3 regions of the Mesorhizobium japonicum MAFF 303099 genome follow, and region 1 is predicted to be linked to each of the others. Evidence: riboswitches for the same ligand, from Rfam matches in the RefSeq annotation. Region 1 holds a riboswitch; each other region holds the start of a gene.
What was found. A riboswitch is a leader RNA that binds a small molecule or an ion and turns the genes downstream of it on or off. The one in region 1 is predicted to bind cobalamin.
Positions count from the first base shown of each region.

Region 2: another riboswitch for cobalamin. It lies ahead of metE (5-methyltetrahydropteroyltriglutamate--homocysteine S-methyltransferase); the one in region 1 lies ahead of MAFF_RS06410 (CbtB domain-containing protein).
Region 3: another riboswitch for cobalamin. It lies ahead of MAFF_RS33435 (DUF1636 family protein); the one in region 1 lies ahead of MAFF_RS06410 (CbtB domain-containing protein).

Region 1 covers NC_002678.2:1,098,884-1,103,708, reverse strand. Annotated here, with positions in the region: gene MAFF_RS06420 (MFS transporter) at 104-1,303, shown strand; gene MAFF_RS06415 (aromatic ring-hydroxylating oxygenase subunit alpha) at 1,307-2,482, opposite strand; cobalamin riboswitch at 2,614-2,811, shown strand; gene MAFF_RS06410 (CbtB domain-containing protein) at 2,845-3,024, shown strand; gene MAFF_RS06405 (CbtA family protein) at 3,040-3,855, shown strand; gene cobU (bifunctional adenosylcobinamide kinase/adenosylcobinamide-phosphate guanylyltransferase) at 3,848-4,363, shown strand; gene cobO (cob(I)yrinic acid a,c-diamide adenosyltransferase) at 4,365-4,825, shown strand, end outside.
Region 2 covers NC_002678.2:4,954,037-4,958,861, forward strand. Annotated here, with positions in the region: gene metE (5-methyltetrahydropteroyltriglutamate--homocysteine S-methyltransferase) at 661-2,991, opposite strand; cobalamin riboswitch at 3,108-3,307, opposite strand; partial or broken gene MAFF_RS25055 (cytochrome P450) at 3,582-3,836, opposite strand; gene MAFF_RS25060 (cytochrome P450 family protein) at 3,842-4,825, opposite strand, start outside.
Region 3 covers NC_002678.2:6,746,948-6,751,772, reverse strand. Annotated here, with positions in the region: gene MAFF_RS33450 (FecCD family ABC transporter permease) at 1-170, opposite strand, end outside; gene MAFF_RS33445 (ABC transporter substrate-binding protein) at 170-1,117, opposite strand; gene MAFF_RS33440 (ABC transporter ATP-binding protein) at 1,165-1,953, opposite strand; gene MAFF_RS33435 (DUF1636 family protein) at 1,950-2,417, opposite strand; cobalamin riboswitch at 2,440-2,645, opposite strand; partial or broken gene MAFF_RS33430 (transposase) at 2,773-3,187, opposite strand; gene MAFF_RS33425 (hypothetical protein) at 3,247-3,747, shown strand; gene MAFF_RS33420 (PAN domain-containing protein) at 3,823-4,825, opposite strand, start outside.

The sequences.
Region 1 (4,825 bases):
TCTTTGACCGACTTCGCTTTTCACGGCCTATGCGTCGGTTTCCTCTTAATCGCCCGGGAACGGCCAAGGCAGATTTGGCCGGTGATTCTGCTTTGGGGAAGCAATGTCCACCCATGTGCGCCATCCGATCTGGCTCCCGGCCCTCAGGGCCGCGGATGCGCGCACCTTCGCCTCGCTCTATGCGGTCGAATCCTTCGCCCGCGCCACGGTGTCGAGCGTCATCCCAATCCAGGCCTACGAAATCCTGCACAACGAGCAGATCGTCTCGATCCTCTACACCATCGTGGCGCTGCTCGGCCTGTCGGTGACCTTGTTCATGCCGATGCTGATCCGCCGCTTTGCCCGGCGCTGGGTCTACACCGCCGGCGCCTGCCTGCTCGCCATCGGTTCGCTGTTCTTCGTCACCCACACGCTGGCCGGGCAATTGGCAGGCATGCTGTGTCGGGTGATGGGCGCCAGTGCGCTTTCGATCACGCTCAACCTCTACATCATGGACCACATCCGCAAGACCGACTTCATGCAGGCAGAATCGCTGCGCATGGCGTGGTCGATGTTCGCCTGGACCGGCGGTCCGACGCTCGGCATCTTCCTCTACACCCGCTTCGGCATCTACGCCGCGCATGGCGCGGTTGCGGTGTTCGCGCTGGCGCTCTTGGCGCTGTTCTGGACCTATCGACTGGGCGACAACCCATCGATCCGACCCGGCAAGACACGGCCGGCGAATCCGCTCGCCAATATCGGCCGCTTCGTCGCGCAGCCGAGATTGAGGCTTGCCTGGCTGATCGCCTTCGGCCGCTCCTGCTTCTGGACGACATTCTTCGTCTATGGGCCACTGTTCATGGTGATCACCGGCGAGGGTAAGCTGGCCGGCGGCCTGCTGGTTTCGGCCGGCAACGCGCTTTTGTTCATGGCGATTTTCTGGGGCAAGGCCGGAAAACGCTTTGGCGGCCGGCGCACCATGACATTCGCCTATTTCGCCATGTCGGCGATGCTTCTGGCGGCGGGTGTCGTCGGCGAAACCGTGCCGCTGCTCACCGGCGCCTTCCTGCTGTGTGGCGCCTTTTTCACCATAGCGCTCGATGCGTTGGGCTCGACCGCCTTCATGCGTTCGGTGCGCTCCTATGAACGGGCGCAGATGGCGGCGGTCTATCGTACTTATCTCGACTTTTCCGAACTCACGCCGCCGCTGGTCTATTCGGTGGTGCTGGCCTTCTTCGGACTGGGCTCGGTGTTCGTCACGCTCGGCCTGCTGGCGGCGGTTTGCGGTTTTGTCACGTGGCGTTACTTGCCGAAGTCTCTCTGACGATCAGGGCTTTGGTACAAGCGCCGCGTGGCGCTCGCGCACCCAGTTGTGGAAGCGGTGTAGTTCATACTCCTCCGGCATGAGCACGCCGGCCTGGTGACGCATCGAGCGCAGGCCCCTCTGGTTGACCTCGCAGATCGCGGCGTCCTCTTCCAGCACCTGTGTGCCGAAGGCGACGATGTTGTCGATATCGGTCGCGGCCAGCGCCTCGGGCGCGAACAGCCACTCGGCGACAAGTTCGGTCTCTTCCGGGCCGAGCGGCACCAGGCGTACGGTCCTTACATAGTCGACATGGCCGACGATGAACATCGAGGGCAGGCTGGTGGCGTAGGTCTGGCCGGCGGCGCGTTCGGCTGGCGTCAATCCGGAGAAGACCGGCCCGTGCGCCTGGCCGTCGCGCGACCAGGTCTCGGCGCCGGCGCGCAGGCCGCCGGAAAATTCCGGTGCGTCATTGTCGGCGTGGTGCGTCCATTCGGGGTCGTCGTGCCGGCTCATCAGGCCGCGGCCATAGATCGGCACCAGCCGCGACAGGTCCTTGTGGACGCCCGGGCAGTGCAGGCACTCGTTGAAGTTCTCCCAAAAGATCTTCCAGTTGCAGTGCATCACCTTGCGCAGCACATGGCCCGATAACAGCGTTTCCAGCGGCCAGTTGCCGAGATTGCCGGAGGCCGGGTCGAAGGATGCCTGCGCGGAGCCCGCCGCATCCTCCTGCAGATTGATGAACACGAAACCGCGCCACACCGAGAGCGCGACGCGGTAGAGCGGATGGTCGGCCTTGTCGAAGCCGTCCGGCAACGATTTCGACGGCACGCGCACGAGGTCGCCGCGCAGTGAATAGGACCAGGCGTGGTAGGGACAAGTGATTAGCCGCGCCTTCAGCCGGCCCTCGCTCTCCTGGCAAAGCTGCGAGCCGCGATGCCGGCAGGTGTTGTGGAAGGCGCGCAAGGCGCCGGTGTCGTCGCGCAGCACGACGATGTCCTGCGTGCCGATGCGGAATCGGCGGAAGGCCAGTGGCTGGGCCAGATCGGCCTCGCGGCAGACGAGCAGCCAGTTTTTGTACCAGATGGCATCGAGGTCGCGCTGGTAGCTCTCACCGTCCCAATAGGCCGACGAGGGCAGGGTCGGTTCGGCCTGGGTCAGGCCATTGTAGGGGGCGCGCTCGCTGGCAGTGGGCTGCATGGCTGGCTTCCTGTGAGGCGGCCAGCCGACACCCGGCAGGAAGAATTGTCAATTCTCGTGCCTGGAAACGGCATGGCGCAATCGCGCTGTTTGCCGGCGGAATTTGGTTTGCCGCGTGTCGTGATTTTCCCTATAGTCATGCAGTCGTCGGTTCCGTTTTGGAGCCAAGAGGGAATGCGGTGCGGGCGAAATTCTTGCCCAATGCCGTGGCTGCCCCCGCAACTGTGTGCGGTAGTCCTCTCCATATGCCACTGAAGATTCGTCTTCGGGAAGGTGGGGAAGGGCGCTGATCCGTGAGCCAGGAGACCTGCCGACGACGGCAAAACTGACAGGCCCTCGGGTGGAGGGTGAAAGGACAAGATATGAATACCGCTTCCATCTCCCTCGGCACCTCCGTCTCCTCGCAGTCGCGCTTCATGCAGCTGGCGCTTGCCGCACTGCTCGGCACGTTCATCATCGGCTTTGTCGGCTTCTCGCATATCGATGCTGTGCACAATGCCGGTCATGACAACCGGCATTCGATGGCGTTTCCCTGCCACTGACGAGGATCTGACATCATGAATCTGTTTCGCAACGTCGTGTTCATCGCGGCGATCGCAGGGCTCGTGGCCGGCGTTGTCCTTGCCTGCATGCAGGCCTATGCCACCGTACCACTGATCCTCAAGGCGGAAGTCTACGAACAGGCCGAAGGCGGCCATAGCCATGACCATGCCGCCGCACCCGCGACGCCAACCGGGGCCGCCAGCGGCACCGCGATGAGTTCGGCCCCACCGGCGGCAAATTCGATGAGCGCCGCCACCCCGGCTCCGGCCGTAGCCGCCGCTCCGGCCGAAGACGAGGGCTGGGCACCGGCCGACGGCTTCGAGCGCTTTGCCTTCAACGTCGTGTCCAATGTCGTCACCGGCATCGGCTTCGCGCTGATCCTGGTCGCGGTTTCGGAATTCGCCGGCGGTATCGGCAATTGGCGCCAGGGCGTCTTCTGGGGCCTGGCCGGCTTTGCCGTCTTCACATTGGCGCCCGGTCTCGGCCTGCCGCCGGAACTGCCCGCCATGCCTGCCGCCGACCTGACGCAGCGCCAGATCTGGTGGGTGGCGACCGTGATCGCGACCGCCATCGGGCTCGGCCTGATCGCGTTCCGCAAGTCGCTGCCGCTGGCCATTCTTGCCGTGGCGCTGATCGTTGCTCCGCACATTGTGGGTGCGCCGCAGCCCGACAGCTTCGAGACGCCGATCCCGGAAGGTCTGCACCACCAGTTCGTGGTGGCGGTGACGCTGACCAATCTGGTGTTCTGGCTGGTGCTCGGCGCCGTCGTCGGCGTGGTGCGCGGACGCTTTACCGGCACGGCGACCAGCCTGCGCGACAGCTTTGCCTGATCGCAACAAGCTGACCTTCATCATCGGCGGTGCGCGCTCCGGCAAGAGCGCGCATGCCGAAATCCTGGTGACGGCGTTGCCGTCGCCATGGACCTATATCGCTACCGCGCAAGCCTATGACGACGAGATGCGTGAGCGCATCGCGCTGCACCGCTCGCGGCGCGGCGAGGGCTGGACGACCATCGACGCGCCGCTCGACCTTGCCGGCGCGCTCGAGGCATTGCCCGACAACCAGCCGGTGCTTGTCGACTGCCTGACGCTGTGGCTGACCAATCACATGCTGGCCGATCACGACGTCGCAGCCGCGTGCCGGCGGCTGGCGGATGTGCTGTCACGACCACGCGGACCCTGGTTCGTGGTCTCCAACGAAGTCGGGCAAGGGATCGTGCCGGACAATGCCTTGGCGCGCCGGTTTCGCGATGACGCCGGCCGGCTCAACCAGCAGGTCGCGGCGATCGCCGATACGGTGCTGCTGATGGTGGCGGGGCTGCCGCTCAAGGTGAGGTGACATGACCGACATCGACAATAAGGACGAAGAGCGCCATCGCGCCAAGATGGCCAAGCGCAAGGCGGTGCAGGATGCCGAGGTGGCGAGCAAGACGGTCGAAAAGGGGCTGCTGATCGTCAACACCGGTCCGGGCAAGGGCAAGACCACGGCTGCCTTCGGCCTGGCGCTGCGGATGCTTGGCTATGGTAAGCGCGTCGGCGTCGTGCAGTTCATCAAGGGCAAGTGGCACACCGGCGAGAAGGATGCGTTTTCTGCCTTTGGCGACCGCGTCGTCTGGCACGCGATGGGCGAGGGCTTCACCTGGGAGACGCAGGATCTGAAGCGCGACATCGCCGCCGCCGAGGCCGCCTGGGCCAAGGCGCTCGAGTTGATCGCCGACCCCTCGATCAGCCTTGTCGTGCTCGACGAACTCAACATCGCGCTGCGTTACGATTATCTCGATCTCGACAAGGTGGTCGCGGC
Region 2 (4,825 bases), 3.2 Mb from region 1:
ACACCCCTGCCGGCTCCGCCAGGAGCGAGCCAACCCCGCAATTTCCGCGACGGCTTTCCTGGTCCGGCGCCGGATCTTGACCATCAAAACACAAGGGGTCCGCCTGCCAGCTGCGGCCGCTCGGCTTCGCCGTCGCGGTGATCGTGATTGAAGCCAGAGGCAGACAGAGCCATCGAGCGGGAATTGGCCCGGTGCAGATGGCGGAGCGTCGATGCCGCCTCAAAAGTCTAGAAGCGCTGTTTGACCCTTGCCCCAGCTTGGCCCTGCATCCGATCTCCCGCAACACGCTCCGCGGACCGGCGCCGCGTGATCGCTGATGCTTCTCCCGATGGTCGGGACCGGGGGGTTCGGCGACCAAGGTCGGGGAGATGATGGTGATGCTGGATTATCCCAATCCGGAATAATCCGAAACTGGCTGGCGGTGAGCCGTCTCGTTTCTGGCCGGCTCATTTGGGGCCCAAGCCTCCTTCGATCGCCAGCCAACGGCGGCCTCTGGAACAGCTGACTTCGACGCGCCATGACAAGGGCCTCGGCCAGGCCAAGCTTGCCGAGGCGCTTTCGTCACGGGCAGCTCGATTGCCTTGGGCGCGCCGGATAGACTCCCCCAAGGATGCCCGGTGTGTGGCGTTGCCGCTCACCGCCGGCGAGTGGCACCGAGCCCTACGCCGTCTGCGCTTTTTGCCGAATTGCGCGTGCCGCAGCCACCATGTTCACCAGGGCAGGGCGGACCTCCTCCCACCTGCGCGTTTTGAGACCGCAGTCGGGATTCACCCACAGTTGGCCATCCGACAATCGCTTGCGCGCAAGCATGATGAGGTTGGAAATTTCGCCCACTTCCGGGACCCGCGGCGAGTGAATGTCATAGACGCCGGGACCGATCTCGTTCGGATACTTGAAGGTTCGCAGCGTATCGAGCAGTTCCAACTGCGAGCGCGAGGTTTCAATGGAGATCACATCGGCATCCATTGCAGCAATCGCGTCCACGATGTCGCCGAACTCGGAGTAGCACATATGGGTGTGAATCTGGGTCGCATCGCCAACCGCCGTTGAAGCCAGCCGGAAGCATTCGACGGCCCAGTCGAGATAGGCCTGCCAGTCGGCCTCGCGCAGCGGCAAGCCCTCGCGCAGTGCGGCTTCGTCGATCTGGATCATCTTGGCGCCGGCCTTTTCGAGGTCGCTCACTTCATCGCGAATGGCGAGCGCGACTTGGCGGCAGACGGCTGAGCGCGGAAGGTCGTCTCGGACGAAGGACCAGTTGAGGATCGTCACCGGGCCGGTAAGCATGCCCTTCACCGGCTTTGGCGTCAGCGACTGGGCGTATCGCCACCAGTGTAGTGTCATCGGATTTTGTCGCGACACATCGCCAATGATGATCGGGGGTCGCACAAAGCGCGAGCCATAGCTCTGCACCCACCCATGCTGCGTGAAGGCAAAGCCGCGGAGCTGCTCGGCGAAATACTGCACCATATCGTTGCGCTCGAATTCGCCGTGGACCAGCACGTCGAGTCCGATCTCTTCTTGCCAGCGAACGGCGGCTTCTATCTCTTTTTTCAGGAAGGCCTCATAGTCGACGTAACTCAGCTCGCCCTTGGCATGGGCTGCCCGCGCCTTGCGAACCTCGGCTGTTTGCGGGAAGGAGCCGATCGTCGTGGTGGGGAAGGATGGCAAGCCAAACGTGTCGCCCTGAAGCTTGGAGCGCACGTCGAATGCGCTCTTCCGGCGCGTCATGGCGACCTTGATGCTGGCGACCCGACCTTCGACGAGCGGATCATGCACCTTAGCGGATGTCGCGCGAGCGGCGGCAGCCTCAGCCGACGCCTCCAGTTCGGCGGCGACCGCGTCCCGGCCTTCAGCCAGGGCACGGGCGAGCACGACCAGCTCGTCGGTTTTTTGCGCCGCGAAGGCGAGCCACGATTTCACGTCCGCATCGAGGGCCGTCTCCATGTCCAGGTCGATCGGCACATGCAGCATCGAGCAGGACGGGGCGATCTCCACTCGGTCCAGCGGCCAGCCGGCGACGATCGGCTTGATGCGGTCAAGTATGGCAGGCAGGTTCGCGCGCCAGACGTTGCGGCCGTCGATCAGCCCGAGCGAGAGGACAAGGTCCTTCTGCGCAAGCCGGCCGACGGTCTCCAACTGCTCTGGAGCGCGCACGAGATCGACGTGCAGTCCCGCCACGGGCAGAGAAATTGCGGTCTCGAGATTGTCTCCCAGCGATCCGAAATAGATAGCGACCATGATCTTCAACTCCGGTGCTGCTTTTGACAGCCGGCAGTAGGCGAATTGGAGCGCATCCCGTTCGTTGGGAACCAGATCGACCACGAGCGCCGGCTCATCGATCTGCACCCAATCGGCTCCCGCGAGCTTCAGCCTCCGCAGGAGCTCCTCGTAGACGGGCAGCAGCCGTGGCAGGAGCGCGATAGGGTTGAAACCTTCCTCAGGTGACTTCGCCAACTTGAGAAAGGTAACCGGTCCAAGCAGGACCGGGCGCGTGTGGATGCCGAGCGCCTTGGCCTCGAGGAAATGATCGACCGGTTTCGCCGACGAGAGGGCAAAGCTCTGATCGTCGGTAAGTTCCGGCACAATGTAGTGATAGTTGGTGTCGAACCATTTGGTCATTTCCATCGCGGCAAGGCCATGCCCGTTGGCCGCATGCTCGTCACCGGCATGTCCGCAATCAGCGGCCTGATCTTGGTTGCCGCGCGCCATTGCGAAATAGGTATCGAGTGGGACCTCGCCGTCAGTCCAAGTGTATCGTGCCGGCACGGCGCCGACCATGGCGACGGTGTCGAGCACATGGTCATAAAGCGAGAAATCGTTGGACGGGATTTTCGACACGCCGCGATCGTGCTGCTCCCTCCAGCTGGCGGCGCGTAGCGCCTTCGCCGTCGCGAGCAGGTCGGCAGCGGGAGATTTTCCGGACCAGTAGCTTTCAAGCGCGAATTTGAGTTCCCGCCGTCGACCGATACGCGGCACGCCGAGCGTTGCCACTGGAATTTGTTGAGAGACAGTCATGCCATACCCCGATGGTTGGGGCGTGGGGACAAGGAACGCGCGAGCAGGCGGCACGAAGCCAGGCTACCGCGGCCACCGAGACACCCCGCCCGTGGACGTTGTTCGTCGTGGCAGGTCTCCTGGCTCGCGGGTCAAAGCCTCTGCCCGTCTTCCCGAGGCCGTTCGCCTCAGTGACACCAATGGGCTTGGCTCGCCGCTAACAGTTGCGGGGGCAGCGCCGGCATCGCACCGGCTTCCCTCTTAGCTCCGCTACGGCAGTGCCGCGCGGAGAACCACGACATGCGCACAATCACAGCAGCTTCGCTTCTTGTCAATACATATAACGAGATGTTTATGTGATGATGCGAATAATGCCCTTGCGCTGATCGGTCTCTTTCGCCCAAAGCCGCTTACGATGCCGCCTCTTATCAGTGCAGGCTCGGAGAGATCCTTGTCCCCATCGGCGACGCCGGATCAGATCGAGGTCGCCGGGCTCAAAGGGCGTAAAGTCGGGCCAGGTCGTCACGGTCAGCCGGGAATCCCGGTACTTGTTCCCGCTCGGCTTCGCTCAGCGTCCTTGCGCACTCGCCCATCAGCACGCTGATAACCATGTCCGGAAGCGGAAAGGAGAGGTGGCGCCTCAGGTCGGCGGACTGGGGCTGGGCCGCCAGCGTCTCGAACAACTGCGCGGCGATCGCCTCGACCTGCTGCGCGAGCAGCTTCACCCTGCGATTGCTGAAGGCCGGCGCCACGATCGAGCGTAACCGGGCATGCTCGCCCCCCTCGTGCGAGACCAGCCACCCCGGCGAACCGAGAATCACCGAATCCGGGGTGAATGCCGCACTCTCTAAGCGACGGAAGGGCGGAAGCTGACCGGCAGGCGCTGCGGGCAGCGAATGACGTAAGACGGCATGTAGACGACGTCCTCCGCAGCGATGGTCAGCGCCAGATCCTCCAGCCGCCCGAACAGCGGGGGGAAGGCGCAGCGCAATTCCAGGCGCGCCAGCGCAGCGCCCAGGCAGGAATGCGGCCCCTCGCCGAATGACAAATGCGGGTTGTGCCGCCGGGTGACATCGAACCTGTTGGCGCCGGGACCGAAGGCCTTTTCGTCCCGGTTCGCCGCATGGAACGCCATCAGGACGGCATCGCCGCGGCGGACCAGGCATCCGTCGATCTCCACGTCCTGGGTGGCATAGCGGAACGGCAGATTGGCCGCTGAGGTGCCCCAGCGCAGGATCTCCTCGATCGCCTGTGACCACGGAACTTGGCCGCTGCGCACCAAGTGCAGTTGCTGCGGATGCGTCAGCAATGCCAGCACGCCATTGCCGATGACGCCGGCGGTGGTCACGAAGCCCGCAGAGAGCACCATGAACAGCATGTCGATGAGCTCGGTGTCGGAAACGAGCTCGCCTTTGTCACGCGCGACGATCAGGGCCGAAGCCAGATCATCGCCGAGCTGGCCCCGCTTGAGCGCGATCAGGCGACGGAAGAACTCCGGGATGCGCTGCCGCGTCTGTCGCACCTCTTCGGCTGTGGCGGAGGTGCTGGCCAGGCTGTAGGTGAGCGCGACGATCTCTTCGCGCTGTTCGTCCGGCAAACCGAACAGTTCGGCGATCACGTTGGTGGGCAGCGGAGCGGCGAACTCGCTCATCAGATCGGCACTGCCGCCGCGCTGCGCCATCTCGGCCAGGAGTCGATCGACGCATTGTTCGACCCGTGGCGCCAGCAAGGCGATACGACTGGGCGCGAAGCTGCTGGACAGCAGGCCGCGCAAGCGCCGGTGATCGGCGCCGTGCGCCGTGGTCATGTTGTCCACTTTGCATATCCCGAT
Region 3 (4,825 bases), 1.4 Mb from region 1:
ACGGCATGGCCAAGCGAGGCGATGACCTCGGTCAGCGGGATCAGCGTCGAACCATAGGCGATCGACAGCAGCACGAGGGCGACGACCGCCACCGTGCCCGCCACCATCGCCAGCGCGAATGCCTTGTGCCGGGAAAGCGCACCGGATTTATGCCCGGGGGCAAGGAGCATCAGAACGCTTCCGGATGCATCGCCCTGGCGATCTTGGCGATCGCCTCGATGTTTGCCGGCCCGGGCGTCAGTTCGGCATAGCGTAGGGCCACGAAGCGCTCATTCTTGACCGCGTCCGTCTCCTTCATGGCCGGGTGGGCCTTCAAGAAATCGAGCAGTTTCTTGTAGCCGCCGCCATCCTGGTAATCGAGCAGGATGAGGAATTGCGGATTGCGCGACGCCACGGTTTCCCAGTCCGTGTTGCCCCAGCTGGTGTCCATGTCTGCCATGATGTTGTCGCCGCCGGCCGCGGTGATCATGGCGTTCGGAATGGCGAATTTTCCGGCTGTGAACGGCTTGTCCTCGCCTGAGTCATAAAGGAACACCCGCGTCCCCTTGCGGTCGCCGACTTTCGTCGTGATGTCTGCCAATTGCGCCTTCCAGCCGGAGACGAGCTTCTCCGCGTCCGCCTCCTTGCCGAAGATCTTGCCCAGCTTTTCGACGTCGCCATAGAGCAGGTCCATGGAAGCGGCCGGGCGGTTCTTGTCGAGATGGACGCAGCTTTCGGTCAGCACCAGTGTCTTGATGCCGTGCGGGGCGAGCGTGTCGGGCGTCACGTCGCCGCCGGGCTTCATGCCATAGTACCAGCCGGCGAAGAAGAAATCGGGCTCGACGGCGACGAGGTTCTCGAGCGTCGGGTATTTGGGCGCCAGTTCCGGGATGGAACCCTGCTCGGCCTTGAATTCGGGGCCGACCTTGTACCATCCGGTGATGCCGGTCAGGCCGACGATCGACGGCTGCAGCTTCAGCGCGAAGGCCATCTCGGCCATGTTGAGATCATGGATGACGGCGCGCTTGGGCGGTGCATCGAAAGTCAGCGGCTTGCCGCAGCTGTCGACCGTGACCGGGAAGGCGAAGGCTGTCGAGGCCAGCAGCGAGAAGACGAGCGACAGGGCGAGACGTTTCACGGATTTTGCTCCTTGGCTGAACGGTGTCGGACGGGGGATGGGTTCGATCAGGATGGCGGCGCGGCGCGGTTCGGCACATCGAAAACCGTGAGTTCCCGGTCTTCGGTCGGATGGCGAAGGCGAAACACGTCGACGCCGAAAATCTCGCGGATCAGCTGTTGCGTCAGCGCTTCGCGCGGCGCGGCCAGCGCATGCAGCCGCGCTTCGCTCATCACCGCGACCCTGGTGGCGAAGGGCGCCACCAGAGCCAGATCGTGCAGCACCGCGATCACCGTCATGCCGAAGCCGGCCACGAGTTCGAGCAGCTCGCCACGGGCGCGCGGATCGAGATGGTTGGTCGGCTCGTCGAGGAACAGGACTTTCGGTTGCTGCGCGATGGCGCGCGCCAGCTGGGCGCGCTGGCGTTCACCGCCCGACAGCGAGCCGATGCTGCGGCCAAGCAGCGCCAACAGGCCGGTCCGGCGCAACGCGTCGACGACGATGTCGCGCTCCTCGCTCCTGCGCCTCAGTCCAGCATGTGGGACGCGGCCGAGCTCGACATAGTCGATCACCGCCAGCCGTGGGTCCGGCTGGTCGGTCTGGCCGACGACGGCGATGTGCAAGGCGCGCTCGGCGGTCGAGATCCTGTCCAGGCGGCGCCCACCAAGCTTCACCTCGCCCGCACTTGGCCTGAGCATGCCCGACAGCATGCGCAGCAGCGTGGTCTTGCCGGCGCCATTGGGGCCGATGATGGCAAGACGATCGCCTGTGGCCACCGACAGGCTGACGGCGTGGACCAGATCCCGGCCATTCGCCATGGCGCGGAGGTCGCGAGCTTCGAGGAGTGGCGTTGTCATCGGCTGTCGCCCGCAAGCTTGCCCGGCCCGGGAATGCGGGCCAGCGTCTTGCCGGCCAGTCGCGGCGGACGCTGTCCGGAATTGCACCAGCCGTCGGCGAGCGAGGCGTAAAGCCCGGCAAATCGCACGAGATCGCCGGCGTCGGCCTCGGCGTCGATGGAACCGAAGAGATAGGAAGCCTTGCCTGGCGCCTGGAAGGCCACGGTCAGCGGCCGCGCACAGCCCGCCATGCATTCGACGCCTTCGACCGTGAAGCCATGCGCCACGGCGGGTTCATGGCAGGCCGAGAGCCGGGAACGCAAATCCGCACACAGGCTCTCACCCGACCTGATGCCGGTCGGGACGTCGCGGCAAAGCGTGCATACGATGATGCGATGATCGATGGCGCCGTCCAACTTTCCGTCACTTTCCAAAACTGGCGACGGAAGGATGCTGGCGAGCCGGCCGACAAGACCGACGTCCACGTCTCCTCCCGGCACACCCCGTCCGGTCAACTCAGTGATGGCAGGTCTCCTGGCTCGCGGGTCTCAGCGCAATCCTGCCTTCCCAGCCTTGCCGGCCAGTGGCATGTCGGATCTTGCTCTCCGCTTACAGTTGCGGGGGCAGCCACGGTCTCGACCTTTTGAGGTCTCACCGTGTTCCCTTTTCACCCCTTGCCTTTCGGCGCGGGGACCATCACGCACCCACCGTAGATTTCCATCGATCGCATCGCAACGAGTTTTTGCGATGTCGCTGCACTCCACACAATATGTAATAACATTACGTTTGAAGTGATGTTTCGCGACGATGTCAAGCTTGGTGTTGCGCACACGCCCCCGGCTAGGACGTAGACTCATTATCGCGTAGCCAGATGCGGACTGAGACGAGTTTGAGGGCAGCGAGGTAGTTTTCCGCCAGTTTGTCGTATCGGGTTGCGATCCGGCGGAACTGCTTGGCCTTGTTGAAGAAGCGCTCGACGAGGTTGCGTGCCTTGTAGAGGAAGGCGCTGAAGCAGATCGGGTCCTTGCGGTTGGCCTTGGGAGGGATGTTGGCCCAAGCCCTTCGCTCGGTGGCGGCATTGCGCAAGGCGTTGGCATGACAGCCCTTGTCGGCGCGCACCGGAGCGCAATCCCCAGAAGATGCCATTGAGAACCCGCCGATCATCCACGCGCGGCACGCCTCGCGGCTTGTTGGGCAGATGCGGCTGGATCGCGCGCCATTCGAAGTCGGTTAGGTCGTATTGGTTCGTGGGCAGTCTGAATCACAAACTGGCGCAGGCTTGACCGCACCGTGGAAGGCGGACATGAAAGGTCGATGATGAGCGAAGATATGCCCCAGTTGTTCTACCCAGGCATGCCGGAGCGCACGGAGCCTTGGACAGGTGACTACGAAATCTTATGGAGCATCTACATACGCTGCAACAACAGGCAGAAGCTCCGCCGTGTTCACATCCCTGCACTCGAAGCGATCATTGGCCAGCCCCACGGTGGACGAGGTTGGGTCATCGAGAAAGAGAACGACAATCCGGGAGAATTGAGATTGATGGCCACCGAAATCCTGGCCGGCTCCTACTCTGATGCCATGCTCCTTTCGTTGCTCAGGAAGCTTTACGCGCTCAGGCCACACTGGCATCTCACCGCAAGGCTAAACGCTGAGCATCCTCGCGGCGTCTATATTATGGCCACCTATGCGGAGAAGGAACCCAGCAGCGCCGCCCCTGCCGTATCCAACATCATGGTTGAGTTGCAGCCGGACTTCTCATGCTTGATCGATGGCACCACATCGCATCGCAGCGGGAGCGGCAAAGCGTTTTGATGACCTCCTGTGGTGAGGCCGTTGGACGGACGCCTCTTACCATTCTCAGACGTCGATCGCTTATGGGTATACGGCCTAGTTCCCGACGCTCTTGATTCCTGAGGCCACAGCTACGTTGTCGGATGATTGAGCGACGCTGTTGAACAGCGTGCACGACATTTCTTTGCTGCGGAAATTGAAACCCATACACGATTTTTCATTCGCGCATTGTAAGATGCAGTCTGGATACCTGAGTTGTCCCGTCCAATAAGGTACGCCGGAAACCTCGGTGTTCTTTGCGAATACTAGGTTCGAGTAGTGCAGATTGCTTTCGACAACCTTCTTGGCCGCCATCACAGATTCTTCGCTCTTCACAAGAACGGAAGCATCGCCTTTCATGAAGCAGGCTTGGTATTTGGTGTTGTATGTAACCGCCAAGCACGTAAAATCGTGGTCGCAAGCGTTCTGGCACTGCTCGGCAGTGACGCCTCGAATAGGCATGTTGGGCAGATCGTTTCCAATCGCGTCCCATCCAGATACGACTACAAAGCCGGTGTCAGGATCGGTCGGTGCAGTCATTATCGGGGGTTGCGGGGATACGCCACCCATTTGTCGACGAGGATCGGCGGCAAAATCCGCGGCTGCAAAAGTACGACCATCGAGCCACGCACAATTCGTTGCCAGCTGAATTGCCGTAGCATCTGTTAAGCCGACCTGTGCCAAAGTCTCGGGCGCAGATATGGGTGAGACAGGCTGTGTTTCTGGACCCAGCCTGTTAGCCAGTTGAACGTTTACGTCGACGCCCTGGACCATCCGACGCGAATAGCACCACGCAGTGTCCCACGAGCTGTCTTTTTCGTCCTTGAAGTGATGGCCTGAAATCAACTCCCATTTGTCTCCCTGGAAGTCGATCGTCTTCGTGGCGAACTTCGTGAAGTCCACGGTGACGACATCCGGTTCCTTCGGAGGCATTGGCGGCGTCGGCAGTTGCGTGGGCCGGGGAGTAGGCAGTGGGATGGAAGGCTTATCTGCTTTAGTTTCGGCAGGCTTCGCGGGTACTTCTACGCGCGGAGTATTCAGTTCTGAGATTGCAGGTCCG